4 regions of the Pseudoalteromonas sp. NZS127 genome follow, and region 4 is predicted to be linked to each of the others. Evidence: predicted binding sites of a transcription regulator. Region 4 holds the regulator's gene; each other region holds the start of a gene.
What was found. Region 4 encodes sigma-54, which starts transcription at its own class of promoters, with help from an activator protein. Its sites were predicted from a motif close to GTTGGCACGNNNNTNGNNT; they were not measured.

Region 1 (6,057 bases), on a different contig from region 4:
GCGAGCCTATTGCCGGTGAACCAGGCTCTGGCACGTTAGGTAATATCAACTCATCAGCGCTTGAGCAATCAAACGTAAACTTAACTAACGAACTAGTTGATTTAATTAGCGCACAGCGTAATTTCCAAGCAAACTCGCGAGCGCTGGAAGTTAACTCAACAATTCAGCAAAGTATTCTACAAATTAGATAAAGCACAATTTATTAATTTGAATATTCAAGGCTGCTTAATTGCAGCCTTTTTATTTTGGGCAACTAGCTTGCCGCCGCACACTAAGTACGAAAAAGCATATTTCCCTTCTTTTTATTGTTTTCTTATGCGTATTTACACTCCTTCAAAATAACAGTTTTTAGTATTAAATTTAATCTGGCGCATATATTGCATTTGTTCTTACAGAGATTTTTAAGTGAGTCGATGTTATGGATAAAATGGTCTACATTGCCGCGTCTGGCGCTAAGCAAAGCTTAATGGGGCTTGCCCTTAAAGCCAATAATTTGGCGAACGCAAATACCACAGGTTTTAAAGCCGACTTTGCCCAAGCTCGATCAATGCAAGCATTTGGTGAAGGTTTGCCATCGCGGGTGTTTTCTATGGAAGAGCGCCCAGGTTCAAACATGACATCGGGTGGCATACAGCAAACCGGTCGCGAGCTCGACATTGCCATGAGCGATAATGCCTGGCTAAGTGTACAAGACGCCTCCGGCAACGAAGCTTATACAAAAGTAGGTACGCTTAACATTACCGCCGAAGGCATGTTAGTCACCAGCGGTGGTCGTCAAGTAATTGGCGAAGGCGGCCCTATTATTTTGCCAGTCCCGATTGAAAAAATAGAATTTAGTAAAGACGGTGCCATACAAGTACGCCCACAAGGCGCGCCGGCTAACTTTTTAGAAGAGGTTGATCGTTTAAAAGTGGTTGAGGCAGATAACTCAACACTTGAAAAAGGTAACGATGGTTTATTTAGACCAAAACCAAATCAAACGGTTGAAACCTCAGCTAACGTACAAGTGATAAGCGGCGCATTAGAAATGTCGAACGTTAATCCGGTACACGAAATGGTCGATATGATCAGCCATCAACGCCAATTTGAATTACAAGTAAAGCTAATGAAAACAGCAGAAGAAATAGATCAATCGCAAGATCAGCTGTTGCGCATAGTTTAACTTTAAAATGAGGACACGATTATGAATCCAGCATTGTGGATCAGTAAAACAGGGCTTGACGCCCAACAAACCGACATTTCGGTTATTTCAAATAACTTAGCCAACGCCAGTACGGTTGGTTATAAAAAAAGCCGCGCCGTTTTTGAAGATTTACTTTACCAAAACATTAATCAGCCAGGCGGTCGCTCATCGCAAGATACCGAAATGCCATCAGGTTTAATGCTAGGTGCTGGTGCCAAAGTGGTAGCCAACCAAAAAAACTTTTCGCAAGGTAATATGCTAACCACTGAAAACTCACTAGATTGGATGATATCAGGTCCGGGGTTTTTTGAGGTGTTGCAGCCAGATGGCAATATTGCTTATTCGCGCAATGGTCAATTTACTACCGATGGCGAAGGGCGAGTTGTAACCTCGGGTGCCGGTTATGTAGTTCAGCCTGAAATGAACGTACCCGACGACGCGCAATCAATAACTGTATCGCAAGACGGTGAAGTGTCTGTACGAGTTGCAGGGCAGGCCGATAACGTGGTTATTGGACAAATTACCATTAGTGACTTTATTAATCCGTCGGGCCTTGAGCCTATAGGGCAAAACCTTTACACCGAAACTGCGGTAAGTGGCGCGCCGGTGCAGGGTAACCCTGGGGTTGATGGGCTAGGCACTATTATTCAAGGCTCACTAGAAACGTCAAACGTAAACGTAACCGAAGAGTTGGTAAACCTAATAGAAACCCAACGTGTTTACGAAATGAACTCAAAAGTAATTTCGGCAGTTGATGAAATGATGAGCTACATCAATCAGCAATTATAATATTTTAGAGGTTATTATGCGCAATATTATATTATTTGCAGCGGGTACTTTATTGTTAAGTGGCTGTGTGTCTACACAAAATAGTGACGTAGTACAAGACGATCCTTACTATGCACCCATGTACCCAGAACCCAATGTTGAACCGGCAGTTGCTAATGGCTCACTGTTTAATACGTATTTATCGAACGACTTATACGCCGATAAAAAAGCACTGCGTACCGGCGATATAATTACGGTTAAATTGCAAGAGTCTACGCAAGCCTCTAAAGCGGCAAAAACAGAAACCGATAAGCAGTCAGACGCAAAACTCGACCCCGTTATTGGTTTAGGCGGATTACCGGTAAATATTGGCGGCGACAGCATTCAATTTGGTATTGGCAGCGACGCGTCATTTAAAGGCGACTCAAAATCAAATCAGTCAAATAGTTTAGCCGGTGATATATCGGTAAACGTAATGCGTGTTTTACCTAATGGTAATTTAGTTATTCGCGGCGAAAAATGGCTAACGTTAAACTCGGGCGAAGAATTTATTCGTTTAGAGGGATTAGTAAGGCCAGAAGATGTAACTGCAGACAATACCGTACAGTCAAATAGAATTGCTAATGCACGAATTCAATATTCGGGCAAAGGGCAAACTCAAGAAGCGCAAAGTGCCGGTTGGCTAACACGCTTTTTTAGTAGCTCACTTTTTCCTTTTTAGAGGACATTCATTATGAATGTATTTAAAGTTCTTTGTTTAATGGTGTTACTTGGCTGGCAACTTCCTGCCATGGCCGAGCGCATTAAAGATGTGTCTATGGTTGAGGGCGTACGCTCAAACCAATTAGTAGGCTATGGCCTAGTTGTTGGCTTACCTGGTACGGGCGAGAAGCAAAGCCGATTTACCGAGCAAAGCTTTAAAGGCATGTTAAACAGCTTTGGCATTACGCTACCGGCAAGCTTAAAACCAAAAATTAAAAACGTGGCTGCGGTTGCAGTGCATGCTGAGCTACCGCCTTTTAGAAAGCCCGGGCAAACTATAGATATTACCGTATCATCTATTGGTAGTGCAGGTAGTTTACGTGGTGGTACTTTACTACAAACCTTTTTAAAAGGGGTCGACGGCAACGTATACGCTATTGGTCAAGGTAGTTTAATTGTAGGTGGTTTAGGCGCAGAAGGGCTTGATGGCAGTAAAGTCGTTATAAACACGCCAACAGTGGGGCGTATTCCAAATGGCGCAACCGTTGAGCGTGCAGTTAAAAGCCCATTTATGCAAAACGACTATATTACTTTTAACTTAAATCGCCCAGACTTTACTACCGCCAAGCGATTAGAAAAAACCATAAACGATTTAGTAGGCCCAAATAGCGCCCAAGCACTCGATGCAGCGTCTATTAGAGTTATTGCCCCAAGAGACGCCTCGCAGCGCGTGTCTTACTTATCAACGCTCGAAAACCTAGAGTTTACCCCAGCAGATACAGCGGCAAAAATTATCGTTAACTCGCGTACCGGTACTATTGTTATTGGTAAAAATGTAAAGCTGCAACCAGCTGCTATTACTCACGGTGGCTTAACAGTAACGATTGCAGAGCAGCTAAACGTATCGCAGCCTAATGCTTTTAGCGATGGCGATACCGTTGTTACCCAGCAAAGTATTATAGATATAAAACAAGACGACTCACGGGCATTTGTATTTAACCCCGGAGTGAGCCTAGATGACCTAGTACGCGCTATAAACGAAGTAGGCGCCGCACCTGGCGATTTAATGGCAATACTAGAAGCCCTAAAAGAAGCCGGCGCAATAAACGGCCAGCTAGTTGTAATTTAAAACAACGTAATGCTATCGGTGGTCAGTTTTAAAAGCTGGTAACCGATGGCATCTTGCTTAACACCTTCCCCTCTGGCTCAATTTTTGCATTGCTTTATACATTATTCATTATTGTGTCAAAAAGCTGATGGAAACAAATCACCTCGATAAGCAAAACTTTTTTGATTTAGGTAACTTAAACGCTTTGCGTAAAGACGCCCTAAACAGTGGCGACGCGTCTAGTGATGCCTCAAAAGCGGCTCTCAAAAAAGCAGCGGCACAATTTGAAGCCATATTTACGCAAATGCTGCTTAAAAGCATGCGCAAAGCCAGCGAAGCCTTCGAAGACAAAGAAAGCCCATTAAATTCAAGTAGCGTAAAGTTTTTTGAAGAAATGCACGATCAGCAACTTTCATCAGAGCTCTCGTCTAATGGCTCATTAGGGCTTGCCGACTTAATAGTGCAGCAACTTTCTCCTACGGCAAAAAATTACACCCCAGCTTCAGTACTCAGAACCAGTAACGATCTTTTAAGCGATCAGCGTGCTGGCATAGAGTTGCCGCAGCAACAGCGTAAAAAAGCCGTAACCGAGCCTGTAGATAAAAACGCTATGAATACCGAAAAGCCAGAAGTAGCTAAGCCAAACTTTGAAACGGCCGAAGAGTTTGTAAGTTCGGTATGGGAGCATGCTAAAACAGCGGCTAAAAAAATTGGTTTAAACCCAGCCGTTATGGTGGCTCAAGCAGCACTTGAAACCGGTTGGGGTAAGCATATTATTAATAAAAGCGACGGTAACAGCTCAAATAACTTATTTAATATTAAGTCAGATAAAAGCTGGCAGGGCGAAAAAGCCAACAAAGTAACCTTAGAGTTTGAACAAGGTGCTGCAGTTAAAAAACAAGCCAGTTTTAGAGCTTACGACTCAATAAAAGACAGCGTAAACGACTTTGTTGATTTTTTAACTCAAAACCCACGCTATCAACAAGCATTACAAAATACCGGCAAACCGGCAGCGTTTTTAGACTCATTACAACAAGCCGGTTATGCAACAGACCCAAATTATGCGGATAAAATAAAGCGCGTACTTAACAGTAGCGAGCTAAAAAATATTGCAACAAACGTGATCCGCCAAGGAGTAAAGTAACATGTCGTTTAATTTATTAAACATTGCTAATTCAGGAATAAGAGCAAACACTGATCTGTTGCAAACAACCAGTAAAAATATTGCCAATGTAAATACCGACGGGTATGTGCGCGAGCGTACAGAGCATGGCACCATGATCGGCAATCAAGTTGGCAAAGGTAATACCTACAGGTTACTTAATGAATTTGCACAAAAACAATTAAACCGAGACACCTCAAATAAAACGTTTTTTGATCAGTTTGTAAGTGAAGCAAACCGGGTCGATACGTTATTTTCGCAAGAAGCGAATAGCTTATCAACAGGTATAAACTCGTTATTTAATAACGTGCAAGAAGCGCTTAATCAGCCATCGTCAACGGTTGCACGTTCGTTAGTAATGACTAACGCCGATAGCTTAATAAGCCAAATGGATAGGTTGTCGGGAATAGTGCTGGATCAAAAAAATGTTGTAAATGAACAGCTCGAAATATTCTCCGATGAAGCCAATACCTTAATTCAAAAAATAGGATCGTTAAACCAACAAATTGCTGGTGTTAATGGTACTAACAACGCATCAGCTGCAAGCGGCACATATAACGAGCGCGATAAAGCGATTCGCGATTTATCAGAGTTAATCGACATTGAAACGCTTGACGGCCCTAATGGTGAAAAGCTCGTTTTTATGGGCAGCGGTGAAGCCGTTGTAATGCAAAACGGCTCGTTTAACTTGTTTTCGATGCGCGGCGACCCGGATCCAAACTTTAAAGAACTGCGCTTAGATGTAAATGGCGGCAAAGCTGTGCCGCTTGAAGTTGATGCCAGTAAATTAAAAGGCAAAATAGGTGGTTTACTTGCCTTCAGAGACGATATTTTAGTACCTGCGCAAAATCAAATAGGCCAAATGGGTTTAGCGTTAGCAGATGCATTTAACCAGCAAAACCGTTTGGGAATGGATGCTAACGGTAAATTGGGCGGCGATATATTCAATATACCTACGGCAAAAGGGTTTGCCTATCAAGCTAACACCGGCGGTGCGGGTGTTAGTGCAACAGTAGAACCCGGTAAAGGTAGTAATTTACCAGCCAGTGATTTTATTGTGACTTATACCGCAAACCCAAACGAAGTGAGTATTCAGCCAGTAGATAATAAAGGCGAGCCATTAGGCGCCGCTAC
Region 2 (6,057 bases), on a different contig from region 4:
CTTTTTATTTTTTCGAGAAAATATGAATACCCCTGGCCCCATACTACTCATTCCAATACCCTTAACATCTTCATTTTCAAGCATAGAAAAAATATTTTTAACATTAGAACCACTGTATTGAACCTCAGCCAATTTCCAAGCTGTGTTTCTTATTAAATCGATTGCTTCAATAAATGTTTCATAATTTTTGTCTGCTAATGATGCTGAAACCATAAATATTGCGTTATAGCATGCTTCAAAAGAGTCTATTTTAGCGATAGGAGTAATAGCATTAAAAAAGTCAGCCTCTTGCTGCCCGAAATTATTAAACATACCTTTTGGATAAAGGAATACTATATCGCCAAAAGGATAGCTTTTTTGAAAAAGTAAGGTTGGAATTTTATTGGGTTCAACCAAGGCCGAAGGTAAATGCGGTTTATTTTCAGATTGTATTCCTGTATCAAATACGAATCCCCCAGTAAAATATGAATGAAGACCCACCCCAGAAGTTCCACCTCTACCCGATAGTACTTGCAAAAATTGAGACGTATAGTCATACCTATTGAGAATCAAAAGCGCTTCTATGGCAGCTAGAGTTATAGCAGTACCACTCCCTAAACCAATATGTGGCAGAGGAGCATTATATAAACATGCTTCTAAACCATGAGGAAGCTTTAGGTCTTTTCTTATTTGCTCAAGTTTTATAACTATTCTATCTAATGTAGGCCTAAGCTCTTGAGAAGCATGTTTAAATTCAATAACACTAGATTTTTTACCTATTAATTTGAAGCCTGTATCAACAGCCATTCCAAACCCACCATTACATCTAAACGAGCACTGGTGCATTGCAATTAAGTTAAAATGAAGTCTTAACGGAACACTAATCGAAACTTTTTGCATTTTCCCACTCAGTATCGAAAAATTTCTTATAAGGGGCTACAAAACTAGCATTTGAACGAAAATGTATTGAAGGTAAGTATTTTCCTCTTTCATTTTTGAAGTACGGCCCTATTACTGCGTCTTTATCAGTAATAAATAGATTGTGATTAGGCTCATGCTCATAAAACTTTACCTGGAAGCGTTGATTATATTTATCAGTAAGGCGTTTAATCGCTCGTTTACTGATGTCATATGAGGGCTGCTCTTCTGGCTCTAGAAAATCCCGATGGGTCAGTAGCATTCTCACTGTTAGTTTTTGATTGCCATCCAGCTTTTTTATGAGAAAATTATCTTCAGCTTCTTCTTCGCAAAAATCTTCAAAGAAACGCTTAGAGGTGTGAAATATCAGGTCAAATTTAGCATCGGCTTTATTTATTAATCGAGAGTAGTATTTCCTATCACCTCTGGTGCTAAGAAACTCTAAAACACCACAATCCTCAAGCTTTTCATTATTTCGGTAATTTTTATAACCAATCAAAAACTGAACTAAGGAAACTAAAGATGATATTGCCATACCACCTACAATTGGTGCCCACTTTTGATCGAATACCTCTCTGGCATATAAGATAAGTAGAATAGTAGTTATTGAAAATAAAGATATAAGAGCAATTAATGATAAAGAAATATTTACTTTTCGTCCGTGCATCTATAGTCCGTTATGTATTTGATGATTTGTTAAAACTATACTGTATTAATTCAGTATGGTAAATTCAAAAGTAGCACAGGGTAATTTCGGTTAGTAGGTATTTACTTGGAAAGCTTTGAAAAGTGGTGGCCCCTCCCAGACTCGAACTGGGGACCTAACGATTATGAGTCGTGTGCTCTAACCAACTGAGCTAAGGGGCCAACTTTTTGTATAACTGTAAACAGTTAATTTTTTTAAGAAGCGTTTAGCCACATAGCGACTAAAGCGGGGTGCAGTATAAAAAGTTTTTAGGGGCTTGTCACTAGCAAAAGTCTTTATTTTAACAATCAATGGTCTAACTGCTTAAATAGTAATCTTTTTATGGGTGTAATATTAAAATTTGCAGAATTTAGGGTTAATACTGGCAGCTAAGTAAAAATGAAATGGAAGGCTGTATATCGCGTAATTTAAAAATTGGGCTTTAAAGAAGCAACTTATAGCTTATATTACGCGACAAACAGAAATGAATTATTTTTTTGCGATAATGTAGATTGCATGTATTACTCCAGGGAAGTAACCAAACAACGTAAGTAAAATATTTATCCAAAAATGTAAGCCTAAACCCACCTGTAAAAATACTCCCAGTGGTGGCAGTAAGATTGAAAAAATAATACGTATAATATCCATAAGTACTCTCCTTATTTATAAACTAAAAAACTTATAAGCAAAAACCCAGCAGAGCTGGGTTTTATAAATACTATGTTACTTTGCAACTATCGTTAGTTTATCTACTACGTCGCGAACATCTTCAGCATTTTTAGCAATTTTTACTGCAAGCTGTTTTTCAGCATCTGAGTTCACTGTACCGGTAAGAGTAACTATACCGTTGTCAGTATCTACATCAATGTTTGTACCACCGACTTCTGAGTTAAATAAATAACGCGTTGTGATGACTGTGGTAATTTTAGCGTCGGTTAAGCCGCTACCATCATCATCTTTCATGTTGTCATGGCTTTTACTGTTCATGTTTTTCACAACAGTAAGCTGGTTATCAACATCGGTTACGCCATCTAAACTCAGTACAAGCTCTTCTGCTAACTCTTTGTCGAGTTCGCTATTAACTTTACCTGTTAGTATAACTTTGCCATTTTTTACATCAGTGTTGATGTCAAAGTTATTGAGGTTAGTGTTCATAAGAAGCACTGTTTCAGCCTTACCATCAATCCAAGCATCTTTACTTTCATTTTCCCAGCTGCTCGCTTGAGCACCCATAGCCGTAGTACCTAAAACTAACGCCGCAATGATAGATTTGTTAAATGTTTTCATAATCTTTCTCCTTTTGATTAAAGACACTTTAACTAATGCCAGCTTTAGGCCAACTTTAATAAGCAATTAGAATCAAAAAGTTAAGGCAGGGATGTAAAATAACTTCACTTTGTATACATCACTTTTTTACCGACTTATCGGTAAAAAGTTCTCAGTAGTGAAAATAACTAGATAATTACCATTTTGGTTAATGGATCGTTAATATAACAAAGTCACAAATAGGCTAAAAACATAACAAACTGATTAATAACAATAATATTTTTGGTATATGCTTTGCTTATATAGTGACAATAGTAAAATAAAAGGAATACCCTAATGAGCGTAAAAATAACAGACCGCCCGCAAGAGCAAGTGCGCGAAGAAGTGATTGATCAACTAATTTATAATTACAGCCACGGAGTTATTTCTGTTGAAGCATTTGAAAGGCGTTTAGATGAGGCAATGGCTACAAATAATAATGAAACCCTTGTTAGCTTAGTTGAGGATTTAACCCTTAATACTGATCAGCAATATAATGCCCAAAAGCATTCGCAATTTTCACCCAATTACAGCGCTCAACAATCTAGCCAGAGTGACTTTACATTACGCAGTATTTTAGGCTCCAATGAAAGAAGCGGCCAATGGGTTGTGCCTAAAAATATTTACCTGACTAACTTTATGGGCTCGGTAGTACTTGATTTTACTGATGCTGTTTTTACCCACCAAGAGGTAACGATTCATGTTAACTGTATTTTTGGCAGTGATGAAATATACGTACCAGAACACGTCAATGTAGTATCAAAAATGTTTAGCATTATTAGTAGTGTTGAAAATAAAACAGTGGCACTTAACAAGCATCAAGGGCCGACCATCCATATTGAGGGAAAGGCTATTATGGGCTCAGTAGAAATAAAGATTAAGCGCACCATTAAAGAAAAGTTTATTAGCTTTGCAAACCAATTAAAAACCCAGCTTGGTGGTAAAAGTGGTACTCCCATGTGATGTGCTGCCTATAAAAGCATGTTCATAGCTTTATAACTTGGGCCCAGGTTAAAGAGTAAAAAACATGCTACATTTTTAAAGCACTAGGACACATTAAAAAACGCTTTGCAGATTCATCAATGCTGAATTTGTATAAAATGCCCTGCACATCAAGCAAGTACAAAAAACAAACAAAAGTATTTAGGCTTTATTGTTTACTTTATGGTAAAAGTCGCTAAAATACGCCAGCTAAAATATATAAACGTTCTTTTACAACCCAAAGGTAATACCATGCATCCAATGTTAAACATTGCGGTTCGCGCTGCGCGTAACGCAGGCAAAATTATACTTCGTGCAAGTGAAGATTTATCAAAAGTTGAAGTTCAACAAAAAGGCACTAACGATTTAGTGACTAACATTGATAAAGAAGCAGAAGCTATAATTCGCGATACCATTTTACGCTCTTACCCTGATCACTGCATTGTTGGTGAAGAATTAGGCGAGCATAAAGGTAAGGATGCAGATTACCAATGGATTGTTGACCCGCTTGATGGCACAACTAACTTCATCAAGGGTATTCCTCATTTTGCGGTTTCTATCGCACTTAAAGTAAAAGGTCGTTTAGACCAAGCCGTTATTTATGATCCAATTCGTGGTGAGCTTTTCACTGCCTCTCGTGGTCAAGGCGCACAACTTAATAGCAAGCGTTTACGCGTTTCTAAAACAGTTGATTTAGGCGGTTCAATCTTAGCTACTGGCTTTCCTTTCAAGCAAAAACAACACCTAGATGCATACACAGAAGCGTTTAAAGCTTTATTCGTACATACTGCTGATATCCGTCGTGCGGGCTCTGCTGCGCTAGACATGGCTTATGTTGCTGCTGGACGCGTTGATGGCTTTTTCGAAATTGGTTTAAAACCTTGGGATACTGCTGCAGGCGAGTTATTAGTAAAAGAAGCTGGCGGCATGGTTGTAGATTTTGCTGGCGGCGTAAACTATAACAATAGTGGTAACATTATTTGTGGCGCACCTAAGCTAACCCAAGCAATAATTCGCGAAATTCGCCCTGTATTAACTGAGTCATTACTTCGTTAATAAAAATTGCATGGTTTAAAAAAGGAGCTTAGGCTCCTTTTTTGTTGTCTGCAAAAAATTATTTATGACGATTAAACTGCTTGTTGTTCTAACCTAGCAACCACACTACTTGGCTTACTACGCTGACATAAAAACAAATGGCTATGAGCAAAGCGCTTTGCTGATTTTTTAGCATTACTGGCCAATGCTGCAACCTGATGGCTATTCTTATAATGGTGTAAATCGGGAGTAACCAAGCCTATTGCCAGTGTTACTAATGGCACAAATTGTGGCTGCCCTTCTCTATTTTCACTCCAGTACCCCTTATTTTTAATATGTTCGGAACTAAAAAACACCTGTGACTCTATTTTAAATTGGCGAATAATATGCTCGCACACTGTAGCAGCATTATTATCATCAAATAGCACCATAAAATCATCGCCGCCAATATGGCCAACAAAACTGTTTGTATTACTACACGCCTGCATCGTAATATTTGCTAATAGTTTTATTACACTATCGCCGCTAGCATAACCAAATAAATCATTAAACTGTTTAAAATGGTTCAAATCTAAATACGCCAATGAAAATGCCTTCTGTGCAGCTAAACGCCGCTCTATGGCATCGTTAAGAGCTAGATTACCGGGTAACATAGTTAATGGGTTAGCGTGCTGCGCATGACGAATTTTTTCATCTGTTATATGTTTTAATATGTCGCGTACTGGCACAATGCCTAAATACTGCTGCCCTCGGGTGATCACTATATGGCGGCGAATATCAAAGTCGCATTCGGTAATTTGCTGACTAACGTTATCTAGCAGCTGGTTTTCATCTACCACTAGCGGTTGCCTGTCCATTACTACAGTGGCCGCACGCTTGTCATACAAAGCATGGCCATAGGCCGCGGCAAACACTTCACTAAGTTGCTCTTTGTGGAGCAAGCCAATTGGCTGACACTGCGAATTAATTACCACTAGGCTGGCAATTGATTTATCTCGTTCAAATAGCGCATGGGCGTCTTTACAACTGGTTTCGCTATCAATTGTTTGCTGCGCTACTGCAAGCCAACCAATAGCCATAGAGTTATTTAACTGGTTTGTATTTGCGGCAAAGCTCAGTGCTTGAACTTGCCTTGCTGAAAGCACATAACTTGG
Region 3 (6,057 bases), on a different contig from region 4:
TTTTACACCTTCTTCAAACGCATCTTGTCTAATGCGCTCAAGTTCGGCCATAGTAAGCGCAGGTAACTCAGGTTCTTGCGGCTCTTCAATTAGCGACTCTTCAGCCATTTCTTTTCGATACAACTCAGCAAGCGGTGTACCAAAGGCAGTAGAGCGATTACCAAAGCTTTTTTCATCGGGTGCTACATCAGGAACATCCCAGTGCTTTAATAGTTCATCGGCTTCATCTGCGTGCAGTGGACGCCCTTTGTGCATTGACGATTTAGTCATGGTTTATAAAAACTCCTCGCCGCCGCCGCCGCCAAGCTGTATTTCGCCCGAGTCAGACAATCGACGCGCCGTAGAGAGTATTTCTTTTTGCGCTGCTTCTACTTCACTAATACGCACTGGTGCCATTGCCTCTAAGTCATCGGCAAGCATTTCGGCAGCACGTTTAGACATATTACCGAGTATTTTTTCTTTAAGCGCATCGTCTGTACCTTTAATAGCTTTCATTAGTACGTCTTGTTGTACTTCGCGTAAAATTGCTTGAATACCACGGTCGTCTACGTCCATTAAGTTTTCAAACACAAACATAAGATCTTGAATTTGTTGCGACATTTCTTCGTCATGCTCACGAATAGAGTCCATTAACTGCCCTTCTACGTTGGTATCTAGGTAGTTCATAATATCGGCAGCCGCTTTTAAGCCACCCATTTTCGCAGCTTGCGCACCCGCTTGGCCTGCAAACTGTTTTTCCATAATTTCGTTAAGCTCTTGCAAGGCAGCTGGCTGCACTTCTTCAAGGTTAGCAATACGCATGGTTAAATCTAGGCGCACTTTATCAGGAAACTGCGCCAGTATTTCGGCAGATTGCTCAGGCTCTAAATAAGATAATACAATGGTTTGAATTTGCGGATGCTCATTACGAATAATGTTAGCTACTTGCTTCGAGTCCATCCACTTTAACGAATCTAGCCCTTTAGCGCCCGATCCCATTACTATTTGGTCAATTAAGCTGGCAGCTTTATCTTCACCTAATGCAGCAGTAAGCGCTTTTTTAATAAAGTCTTCTGATTGAAAACCAATTGTACTAAAGCTTTGAATTTGCTCTATAAATAAATTATGTACTGCGCTTATTTTAGCTTGCGATAGATCCTGCAAACCGGCCATCGCCATACCCACTTTTTGCACCTGTTTGGGCTCTAAGTGTTTGAGTATTTGCGCTGCATCTTCTTCAGATAAACTTAATAGCAGTATGGCCGCTTTATCTACGCCATCTAGCTTATCAACATCAAATGCTGCTGGGAGTTGTTTTTGGTTTTGATCAGTCATCTTCTGTTAACCACGCTTTCACTACTTGTGATGATAGTTCTGGTTCATTAGCTACAAGGGCACGTACGGCTTTAAGTAAGTCTTCGTCACCATGTAAATCGGGTAGCTGCAGTGTACCATCGCTTGAGAAGCCAACTGAAGCAGAATCAAAGTCTTTATTTAGCATATCTAAGCTATTATCGCCAATATCAACCCCTGAGCTAAGTGCATCTTCATCGTACTCATCAAGCGTGCTGTCTGGGTAAATTAAGCGTTTTAGCATAGGTTTAACTACAGCCATAATCAACACAATAATAACCAATGCAGCCAGTACTAAGCGTACTATTTTCATAAACCAGTCTTGTTCCCATAAAGGTACTTCAAAACTCATATCTACGGCTTCTCGTACAAAGGGAACTGTTACTACTTCTAGGGCATCGCCGCGCTGTATATCAAAGCCAACACCACCTTGTAATAAACGTCGAATATTTGACAGTGCCTCAACCGAGCGCGGGGTCATGGTGGTTTCACCGTTTTCGCCCACTGTTGGCAAATAATCAACCGCTACCGATACACTAATTCTGCGAATCGTGCCGCTTTGTTGGCGCTTATGCGAAATAGTAGTATCGAGCTCATAGTTACGCGTGGCTTCTTTATGCGTACGACTCGGTGAAGTAGCACTTCCTGCGCCGCCTTGGCCTGCTACTTCTGGAATATCTGAATTTACCGGAGGCTGATTACTTAACGCGCCAGGAATACCCACAGCTAAGCCGCCTATGTTGTTTTCCTCAAACGTGGTTTCGCTTCTTACCGCTGGTAGGTCTGGGTTATAACGTTTTTGCGTTTCTTCTAATGAGCTAAAGTCCATGCTCAAATCAACTTGCGCAGTGTAATTACTCAAACCAACAATAGGGATTAAAATGCTATCAATTTTTTCTAGGTATTCTTGCTCGCGCTTACGCTCTAGGTCGTACTCTTTACGAGAACGCGCAGAAAGTGAGCTTTGTGAGCCCGAATTTAATAAACGGCCATTTTGATCGGTAACCGTTACACGTGCAGGCTCAAGCCCTTGCACAGCTGAGGCTATAATATCCACAACAGAGTCTACTTCTTCGCTGTTAAGCGAGCGTCCGCGTTTAAGCGTAAGTACGACCGTTGCTGATGGTTTTTTCTCTCTGCGGGCAAATACGTTTTCTTTTGGAATAGCTAACAGCACCTTGGCGCGAGTGATGTTATTTAGCTCTTCTATAGTGCGGGCAAGTTGTTGCTCTCGGCCATGCTTTAGGCGCTCGCGCTCTAAGCGCTGGCTTACACCAAAGCCCATGTCTTGCATTATTATGTCTGAACCAGAAGTAGGACCTTGATCCAAGCCTTCGCGAGTCATTAGTAATTTTATATTTTGGTATTCGCTTTCATCAACCGACACTACATTGCCATCTAGTTGATAATCTATTTTTTGCGCATCTAAAAAATCAAGCGTTTGAATTAGCTCTTCGGTGGGCATTTTACCTAATGGGCGCATATCTGGCTGACGTGCCCAAATAATCACAAAAATGGCAATTGCCAAACAAATCGCCAGTGCTATAACAAGGGTAACTTGACGCAATACATCAACACCGCTTAACGCACTTAAATAGCCCGACTTTTGTTCTTGTTGATCGTCACTATCGCTTTGCTCAATACCGCCACTAGCAAGTGCAAGATCTGTAGATTGATTAGATTGCGCCACAATTATTCTCCACTACCTGATTAAACAGGCATATTCATGATTTCTTTGTAAGCTTCAACAAGTTTATTACGCACTTGTACGGTCGCTTCAAATGCAACAGAAGACTTTTGCGAAGCAATCATTGCCTCAGCAAGCGATACGCTTCTGTCGCCCATTTCAACCGCTTTTACTTTTTGACCTGTGTCTTGCTGTAACTCATGCACAGTATTGAGCGCATTGCTAAGCATATCGCCAAATTGTGCTGATGACGTAGACTGAACTTGCGTAGGCAATTTATTAATTTGATTATTACGGCCCGCTTCTAAGGCCATTGATTGCATTTCTTGAAATACAGCGCTATTTTGAATTTTCATTATTTGTCTCTAACAATGCAGTTAACTCTTAAGGTTAATAAAGCACAAAACGTGCCACATAAATAAAGCTTTAAATACATGGTGTTACAGTTAGTTTTTACTTAGTCAGAGTTTTGACAGCCCTAAATTCAAGGTATTGAATTTAGGGCTTTTTTGAAGGTTATGCAGGAAGTGAAATACCTAAGTCGCGCATTTGCGCTAGTTTATAACGTAAAGTTCGCGGGCTAATACCCAAAGTTTCGGCTACGTCTTTACGCTTGCCTTGGCAACGCGCAAGTGTTTCTAAAATAATTCGATGCTCTTTATCTTTAAGCTCATCTTTATAACTGCCTGTATCTTGAGCGAGTAAATCTGATTTTTGCTCATTCGGTGTTTGATCATCAAGCTTTTCATCACCCGACTTTTCGTCATTAATAACGGCTGTTGTTTTACTATCGTAATAGGCGCTAGTTAACGCACTTTCACTAATTGCTGGCTCTACTACAAAGTTACTTGGGGCTAAATTTTCAATAAAAATAGCTTGCTCACCTATGCTGTTACCACTGCGCAGTATAAGCGCACGCTGAATTACGTTATCAAGCTCACGCACATTACCTGGCCATGTATGGCTAAGGAGCTTTTGCTCAGCTTGCTTATCTAAAATAGCCAGCGGCTGCTTAGCTTTTATTAAATGGCGTTCAATTAAGTGCTTCGCCAACACAATTATATCGCCAGGGCGCTCGCACAATGGCCGCCACATTAGCGGAAAAACGTTAAGGCGATAATATAAATCTTCCCTAAACTGATTATTCGCTACCGCTTGTTTTAAATCGCGGTTACTGGTTGCGAGTATGCGTACATCCAGCGCAATGGTTTTACGACTCCCTAAGCGTTCAACTTCACGCTCTTGTAATACACGCAGTAGTTTAACTTGTAAGCCTAAATCCATTTCGGTAATTTCATCAAGTAAAATTGTACCGCCCTGTGCTTGCTCAAACTTACCTGGGCATGCCTGAATCGCGCCAGTAAACGCGCCTTTTTCGTAGCCAAATAATGTTGCTTCTAGCATGTTTTCAGGAATAGCTGCACAGTTAATAGCCACAAAAGGCTTTGCTGCACGCGCTGATTTATCATGAATAAACCGCGCTAATACTTCTTTACCCGAGCCACTTGGTCCCAGCACCATAACACTGGCGTCTGATTTAGCTACCCTGCTTGCAAGCTCCAACAATTGAATACTCGTTGGATCGGCAACAATAGGGCCGTCGGTTTCTTTGGGTTTTTCGGGCAAATAGCGACTCACCATATTTAATAGCACCTCGGGTGCAAATGGTTTGGCCATATAATCAATCGCGCCTAAGCGCATTGCCTCTACCGCATCGTCAATAGTTGCGTAGGCGGTCATCATTAATACCGGTAAATCGGGGTAATTTAATTTAATACTGCGCAGTAAATCTAGGCCGCTCATAGCGCCCATTTGCACATCGCTCACCACTAACGAAAAGGATTCTTTTTTAAGTAGTAACATTGCTTGCTCAGCACTGTCGGCAGCAACGCATTCAATACCCGACATTTCTAGGGTATCTATTAATGCTTCGCGAAGTCCTGCGTCGTCCTCTACAACTAAAATAGTATTACTCATAACGATTCCTCTAATTTAGATGCTGCGCTAATTGGCAATAACAGATTAAAACAAGCGCCGCCATGTACATTATTAGTCACCTCAATACGCCCTTGGTGCGCATTAGCAACAGAGCTAACAACCGCCAACCCTAAGCCTGTGCCTTGGCTGCTAGTGGTAAAAAATGGTTCAAACAGTTTATCTACCTGCTGTAGGTCAACACCTGGGCCATTATCACTCACGCTAATGCGTACAAAATCTGGGGTTTGCAAATCGCGCATTGCACTTACTTGCACTTGTGCCCCAGCGCCTATAATTTGAATACTGTTATGAATCAGGTTTTGAATCGCACTGGCAAGCGCGGTTTTATTCCCTAAAATCGCAATGTCGGGCTCAGGTAAGCTTACATCAAGCTCACTGTTATTAAGCGTTACCATGGCATCTGCACCGGTTTTTACTTCGCTTAATAATTGCTGCATAGACACCTGCTCAACCACATGCTGATCGCCACTTTTGGCAAATAGCAGCATGTCGTTTACTTGGTTTTCTAAATCTTTTAAGCGCGACATTAATTTAGTTTGAAAGTTATCGCGCGACGCTTCGGGTAAGCGTTTTGAACCTAAATTAGCAGCATAAAGCATAGCCGCCGACAGCGGCGTACGTACTTGGTGCGCCAAAGATGCCACCATTTTACCCAGCGCACTTAAACGCTGCATATGTGCAACCCGCTTTTGTAAGCGGCGGGTTTCACTCAAGTCTGTCATTAAAATAAGTTGCCCAGGCTCTGGGGCAAGTGCGGTAATATCAAGTTTTATTAAGCGCCCGTCTTTTAAAGACACTTCGTGGCCATCATCTTGCTGAGGCCGAAAAGAGCGCTGAATAACACTAAACCACTTTTCGCCTTCAAGCGGCTCGCCAAGCATATCAATCGCAATTTGATTCGCTTTCGCTATCATGCCTTTACCATCAAGCACAATTACTCCTGCGGGCATAGTATCTACTAAATGCGAAAGCCAACTAGCCTGTTTACGCAGATCACTTAACTCCCCTATATACTCCTCTTGAAGTAAACATGGGTTATA
Region 4 (6,057 bases):
CACCCCTTTATTAGTAACTAGGATTGATCCAAAATAACTTGGTATAACGCTTCATCAGACTTTGCCGCACGCAATTGCTTACAAAACTCTTTATCGTTTAGTTTATCAGCTATTGTGGCTAGTGTTTTCAAGTGCTGCTGGTTATCGCCATCGGGCACTATAAGCGCAACAAAAATATCAACTGGACGATTATCAATTGCATCAAAATTAATAGCGGTTTCGCTTATTAAAATTAAGGCAAGAGGCTCTTGTGCCCCGCTCATACGGCCATGTGGAATTGCTATTCCTCGGCCAATACCGGTACTACCTAGCTTTTCTCTTGCCAATAAAGCAGTGAGAATATCTTGCTGAGGTAAATACGGCATTTTTTTATGCGCGAGTTCACTGATGAATTCTAAAATTCTTTTTTTACTATTAAAAAGGACCACAGCTTTGCTGCAGTCCTGGCATATAAGTGAGCTTAATTTCATAGTGTTAGTGTCGAGCAAACTTCTCTTTGTGTTTAATTACTTGACGATCGAGTTTGTCAATCAACGAGTCAATGGCAGCGTACATATCTTGGTGTTCGGTCGATGCAAATAGCTCAGCGCCACTTACAAAAATTGTTGCTTCAGCTTTTTGACTTAATTTTTCTACATCGAGAATAACATGCACATTAGTTATGTGATCTGAGTGTCTTTGCAGCTTTGCAAATTTATTATTTACATAGTCTCTTAATGAGTCTGTAATGTCTACATGACGACCAGTTAAGTTTAGTTGCATCAGCATTTTCCTCTTTGTTGTACGTCTTAAATCAAGCTTTTACGTTGATTCGACGGGGGAATAGCCAGAGATTCGCGATATTTTGCAATTGTCCGTCTAGCTACTTTAATTCCTTGCTCAGCCAATATATCTGCAATCTTGCTATCACTCAATGGTTTGGCTAAGTTTTCTGCAGCTATCAACTTTTTAATCAGGGCACGTATGGCAGTTGATGAACATTCGCCACCATTTTCGGTGCTTACATGGCTTGAAAAAAAGTACTTAAGCTCAAAAATGCCACGTGGAGTGTGCATATATTTTTGCGTAGTGACCCGTGAAATAGTCGACTCGTGCATTTCAACTATTTCGGCAACATCGTTTAATACCATAGGTTTCATGGCTTCTGGGCCATGTTCAAAAAACGCTTGTTGCTGCTTAACAATACAATTAGTTACTTTCAGGAGTGTTTCGTTTCTACTTTCTAGGCTTTTAATAAACCATTTAGCTTCTTGTAAGTGCGAGCGAATAAATTGGCTGTCACCGCTGGATTTTACTGTACGAGACATAGCCGCATATTGGCTGTTAACACGTATTTTTGGCATGCTATCTGGGTTTAGCTCTACCACCCAGCGGCCTTTTATTTTTTTAACAGACACGTCAGGTATAACGTATTCAGACTCTTCTCTGACAATAGTATCCGCAGGCTTAGGATTAAGCGTATGAATAAGTGTCATTATTTCTTTAAGCTCTTCTTCTTTGAGCTTAGTTTTTTTCATTAACGTACGATAGTCGCGAGCAGCGAGTAAATCGATATGATCAGTTAACACCATTTTTGTTTCGTTAATATAAGGGGTGTCTTTATCAAATTGATTTAATTGAATGCATAAGCATTCTTGCAAGCTGCGAGCTGCAATACCAACAGGATCAAATAATTGAATGCGCTTTAGCACTGCTTCTATTTCATCTAGTTCTACTTCGTGTTCGTCGTCAGTTTCTTGGTTAAAGCTTGCTAAAAGGTCTTCGCAACTGAGGGTTAAAATACCAGAGTCATCTACGGCTTCAACAATAGCTATGGCAATAGCTTCGTCGGTAGGGCTAAAAGGGGTGAGCTGTAATTGCCACATTAAGTATTCATGCAGGGTTTCGGTTGATGCACCTTGATAAATAGATTCATCTTCAGGCATTGGCCCTGATGAAGAGGCAGGCGCTGCGCTCATATATTCATCCCATGATACATCCATGGCCATGTCGTCGCTTATGGTGTCTTTATTTAGTGCTTCACCGCTATCTTGCTCATACTCGCTTGGGGTGTCGTCAGCAGAGGCGCTAACAGTAATGTCATCTGCTTTTTGCTCGTTTTTACCTGCTGATTCTTCCGTGTAATCTTGTTCATCAACTTCAAGTAATGGGTTGCTATCAAGTGCTTCTTGTATTTCTTGCTGGAGATCCAAGGTACTAAGCTGCAATAAGCGAATAGCCTGTTGCAGTTGCGGAGTCATTGTAAGTTGCTGGCCCATGCGCAGCTGTAATGATTGCCTCATTTATCTCTAACAATCCTTATAAATTGATATGATTAATCTTAGCAGATGCTTATAGTAATAACATAAATATTACAGTTTGAACTGCTCGCCTAAATAAACATCACGTACTGTTTTATCGTTTAATACAAATTCAGGAGTACCAGATGCAATTAGCTCCCCATGAGAAACAATGTAGGCTTTTTCACAAACATCAAGGGTTTCCCTTACATTGTGGTCGGTAATTAGTACGCCAATACCACGATTTTTAAGGTGTTCTATAATTTTTTTAATATCGAGTACTGAAATAGGATCCACGCCAGCAAAGGGCTCATCAAGCAATATAAATTTAGGATCTGCAGCTAAAGCACGTGCTATTTCTACGCGGCGACGTTCACCACCAGATAGTGCCATACCTAAGCTGTCGCGAATATGTTGCAGGCTAAATTCGTCCAACAAACTATTTAGGGTTTCTTCCCTGGCTTGTTTATTTAGTTGCTTACGCGTTTCTAAAATAGCCATTAAATTTTGATACACAGTGAGCTTTCTAAAAATAGAAGACTCTTGTGGTAAATAACCAATACCTAAACGAGCACGGCTGTGCATAGGAAGTAAGGTAATATCGTTATCATCAATTAATATTTTACCTTTGTCGCTAGGAACTAAGCCTACAATCATGTAAAAGGTAGTGGTTTTACCTGCGCCATTTGGGCCAAGTAAACCAACAATGCTGCCAGCTTTTACTTCAAGTCCTACATTTTTAACAACTTCACGGCCTTTATAGCTTTTTGCTAATAGCTCTGCTTTTAATGTACTCATGGCTGACCTTTATTGAGTTTTTGTTCTTTTTTTACGTCTATAGGCACTAAAATAGTGTGTACCCGATCAGTTGAGTTTTCATCTTTTTCAGCACTTATAAGCTGTTGCTCTATATCGTAGGTGATGCTTTTAGCCGTAATTTTTTGCCCAGCTTGAGAAATGTTTGCATCTCCTACTAGGGTTAAAAAACGTTTCGCTACATCGTAACGTACTTCGTTAGCGCTGGCGCTCATGACAGTACCATCTGCTTGCTTTTCTTCAAAATATGCAGGACTGCCCGTGGCAATTAATAGTTGTTTATTATCGCCAAGTTCGTCGCGCTTATGTACTTCTAAACGATCGGCGGTGATACGACGATTACCGTGAATTATCTCGACGTTTTTCTCAAAAATACCAACGTTTTCTTTTAGTTGGCCTTCTTGGCGGTCAGCACTAATAGAAATTTGATTAGCTAATGGGGAAGTACTTTGCTCTGCCGCATTACTATTAAATACAAGTATAAGCGATGGAATAATAAGTATTTTTGCAAGGTTATTGGTCATAATATAGTGTTCGCGTATGGTTAATTAGTTTTATCACCTCGGTTGTTAAATTGGCTTCAAGGCCTTTACCGGTGATCTTTAAATTCGGTCCAGTTATAATAACGGGCTGTTCGCTGCGCATAGTGAGTAGCATTATATCTACTTGAATATTGTCGGCGGTAATTTTGTCTATCATTGCGCCATCAATTAAGTTTTGGGCAGTTACATTACCCTCTAAAATTAATTGTCTTTCATCGTAAAGTGTTGCTTCATCAGCATTGATACGCCACGTTTTTTGTCTGTCGTCGTACAATATGAAAGTAGGTTTTTCGAATAAGGTAAATCCTAGCTGCTCGTAAAGCTCCGTTTTAACCGCAGTTACTTTATGGCTAATTTCACCGTTTTCGTCAAAAGCTGTTTGTTTTAGCTCAATGGCGGTGTAATCGGGTTTAGCTATTACTTCTGAGTCGGCTTTAGCAACCGTATTTACCTGAGTAAAATAAGGGTACCAAAGCCAAACCATACAGGTGATGAATAAAACGCTTAAGACTATGCGCGCTATATTCATGAACTGGTGCCTTGGCTAGTTAATGGTTTATTGTTTTCAAGCATAAGTAAGTCGGTTAGCTCTCTTACTGCACCAAAACCACCCGGCATTTGCGTAGTGTAATGTGCTAAGCGTTTAATTAGTGGGTGCGCGTCATTTACTGCTACTGCAAAGCCAACTAACTCCATAACAGGCATATCAGGGCCATCATCACCAATATAAGCAATTTGCTCATCGCTCAAATTAAGCTTGTTTTTAAGTTCTTGGTAGGCAATAAGCTTGTTTTCTTGACCTTGATAAATATGCTGCACGGTTAAGCTGGTCATACGTTGTTGTACTATTTGCGAGTGCCTGCCGGTAATAACCGCTACTTCAAAGCCGCTGTTAATAAGTGCTTTAATACCAAAGCCATCTTTTGTATTAAATGCTTTTAGCTCTTCATCTTGGTTGCCAAGATAAATTCGGCCATCAGAAAATACGCCATCAATATCGCATATAAGTAGTTTTACTTTTTTTGCGCGCGCTTTAGCGTCATCACTTAGCGCTTGATAGAGTTCTTCAAATTGCATTTATAATACTCCTGCTTTAAGTAGGTCTTGCATATTGAGTGCCCCAATAGGCTGATTATGCTCATTAATAATAATTAAGCCATTAATGCGTTTATGTTCCATAATATTAAGCGCTTGCGCAGCAAGCATATCTTGGGTTGCCGTGGTACACGATTTAGTCATTACTGCATCTATTGACGTGGTATGAATATCAACGCGTTGCTCTAAAATACGGCGTAAATCACCATCGGTAAATAACCCAGCGAGTTGCTGATTATCGTCAACTATGGCGGTCATACCTAAGCCTTTAGCTGTCATTTCAATCAGCGCATCTTTAATAGTTTGCGAAGTAGTTATAATAGGCGTATTTACACCGCTGTGCATAACATCTTTTAAGGTGAGCAGTAATCGCTTCCCTAAACTGCCACCGGGATGCGATAGTGCAAAGTCATCGGCAGTAAATCCGCGTGCTTCTAACAGTGCTACCGCCATTGCATCGCCCATAGCGAGTGTTGCCGTGGTACTGGCTGTTGGTGCTAAGCCTAATGAGCAGGCTTCTTTTTCTACTTTAATGCATACATGCACGTTAGCAAGTGTGGCCATGGTTGATTGTGTATTTCCTGTCATGGAAATAATTTTTGCACCAAGGCGTTTTAACACTGGAATAATATTAAGTACTTCACTGGTTTCGCCTGAGTTAGAAATAAGCATAACGACATCGTTTTTAGTGATCATGCCCAAATCGCCGTGGCTGGCTTCGCCTGGGTGCACAAAAAAAGCAGGGCTACCAGTGCTTGCTAAAGTTGCCGCAATTTTATGGCCAATATGCCCCGACTTACCCATACCAATAATTATAATACGGCCGCTGCAGTCATACATAAGCTGACATGCCTGATGAAAATTATCATCTACATATTGTTTTATATCAAAAAGTGCTTGGCGCTCGATATCAAGAACACGTAGCCCTTGCTCGATAAAACTTAGCTTGGTCATAGACAACTCTTACCCTATTTGACTAAAGATGTAACCTTGGTAAATCAAAAATGCGCTTAGCAGTAAACCACCTTCTACTCTATTGATACGCTGAGCGCCTCTAAAGTTCAATGACATAACAATAAGTGCCAAGGTTGCTGCAATCATAATCAGTACATCACGATTAGCAATAGAAGGGTCGATTATCGATGGATTGATAATACCGGCAAGTGGTAACACGGCTAAAATATTAAAAATATTTGAGCCCACAATATTACCCAGTGCTAGGTCATCTTCATTTTTAAGCACACCTGCAACAGACGCTGCCAGTTCTGGTAAACTGGTGCCAATAGCAATAATAGTTAAGCCAATTACCAAGTCACTTAAGCCAA

Region 1: flgJ (flagellar assembly peptidoglycan hydrolase FlgJ) is a predicted target of sigma-54. The motif match lies at 3,854-3,872, and genes of this name have one in related genera.
Region 2: I6E78_RS12060 (BON domain-containing protein) is a predicted target of sigma-54. The motif match lies at 2,905-2,923, and genes of this name have one in related genera.
Region 3: fliE (flagellar hook-basal body complex protein FliE) is a predicted target of sigma-54. The motif match lies at 3,416-3,434, and genes of this name have one in related genera.

What each region holds. Positions count from the first base shown of each region.
Region 1 is NZ_JADYWN010000002.1:342,020-348,076, reverse strand. Features, by position in the region: gene flgE (flagellar hook protein FlgE) at 1-191, shown strand, start outside; gene flgF (flagellar basal-body rod protein FlgF) at 419-1,162, shown strand; gene flgG (flagellar basal-body rod protein FlgG) at 1,184-1,972, shown strand; gene flgH (flagellar basal body L-ring protein FlgH) at 1,989-2,672, shown strand; gene I6E78_RS03505 (flagellar basal body P-ring protein FlgI) at 2,685-3,782, shown strand; gene flgJ (flagellar assembly peptidoglycan hydrolase FlgJ) at 3,910-4,905, shown strand; gene flgK (flagellar hook-associated protein FlgK) at 4,907-6,057, shown strand, end outside.
Region 2 is NZ_JADYWN010000012.1:85,204-91,260, reverse strand. Features, by position in the region: gene I6E78_RS12080 (beta-ribofuranosylaminobenzene 5'-phosphate synthase family protein) at 1-825, opposite strand, end outside; gene I6E78_RS12075 (hypothetical protein) at 860-1,564, opposite strand; tRNA gene I6E78_RS12070 (tRNA-Ile) at 1,688-1,764, opposite strand; gene I6E78_RS12065 (YqaE/Pmp3 family membrane protein) at 2,072-2,230, opposite strand; gene I6E78_RS12060 (BON domain-containing protein) at 2,306-2,869, opposite strand; gene I6E78_RS12055 (LiaF domain-containing protein) at 3,185-3,850, shown strand; gene suhB (inositol-1-monophosphatase) at 4,121-4,924, shown strand; gene I6E78_RS12045 (GGDEF domain-containing protein) at 4,996-6,057, opposite strand, start outside.
Region 3 is NZ_JADYWN010000002.1:323,274-329,330, forward strand. Features, by position in the region: gene fliH (flagellar assembly protein FliH) at 1-270, opposite strand, end outside; gene fliG (flagellar motor switch protein FliG) at 274-1,314, opposite strand; gene fliF (flagellar basal-body MS-ring/collar protein FliF) at 1,307-3,022, opposite strand; gene fliE (flagellar hook-basal body complex protein FliE) at 3,043-3,375, opposite strand; gene I6E78_RS03440 (sigma-54-dependent transcriptional regulator) at 3,536-4,996, opposite strand; gene I6E78_RS03445 (sensor histidine kinase) at 4,993-6,057, opposite strand, start outside.
Region 4 is NZ_JADYWN010000001.1:140,252-146,308, reverse strand. Features, by position in the region: gene ptsN (PTS IIA-like nitrogen regulatory protein PtsN) at 18-470, opposite strand; gene hpf (ribosome hibernation promoting factor) at 475-762, opposite strand; gene I6E78_RS00705 (RNA polymerase factor sigma-54) at 789-2,282, opposite strand; gene lptB (LPS export ABC transporter ATP-binding protein) at 2,352-3,077, opposite strand; gene lptA (lipopolysaccharide transport periplasmic protein LptA) at 3,074-3,619, opposite strand; gene lptC (LPS export ABC transporter periplasmic protein LptC) at 3,609-4,166, opposite strand; gene kdsC (3-deoxy-manno-octulosonate-8-phosphatase KdsC) at 4,163-4,714, opposite strand; gene I6E78_RS00680 (KpsF/GutQ family sugar-phosphate isomerase) at 4,715-5,686, opposite strand; gene I6E78_RS00675 (calcium/sodium antiporter) at 5,696-6,057, opposite strand, start outside.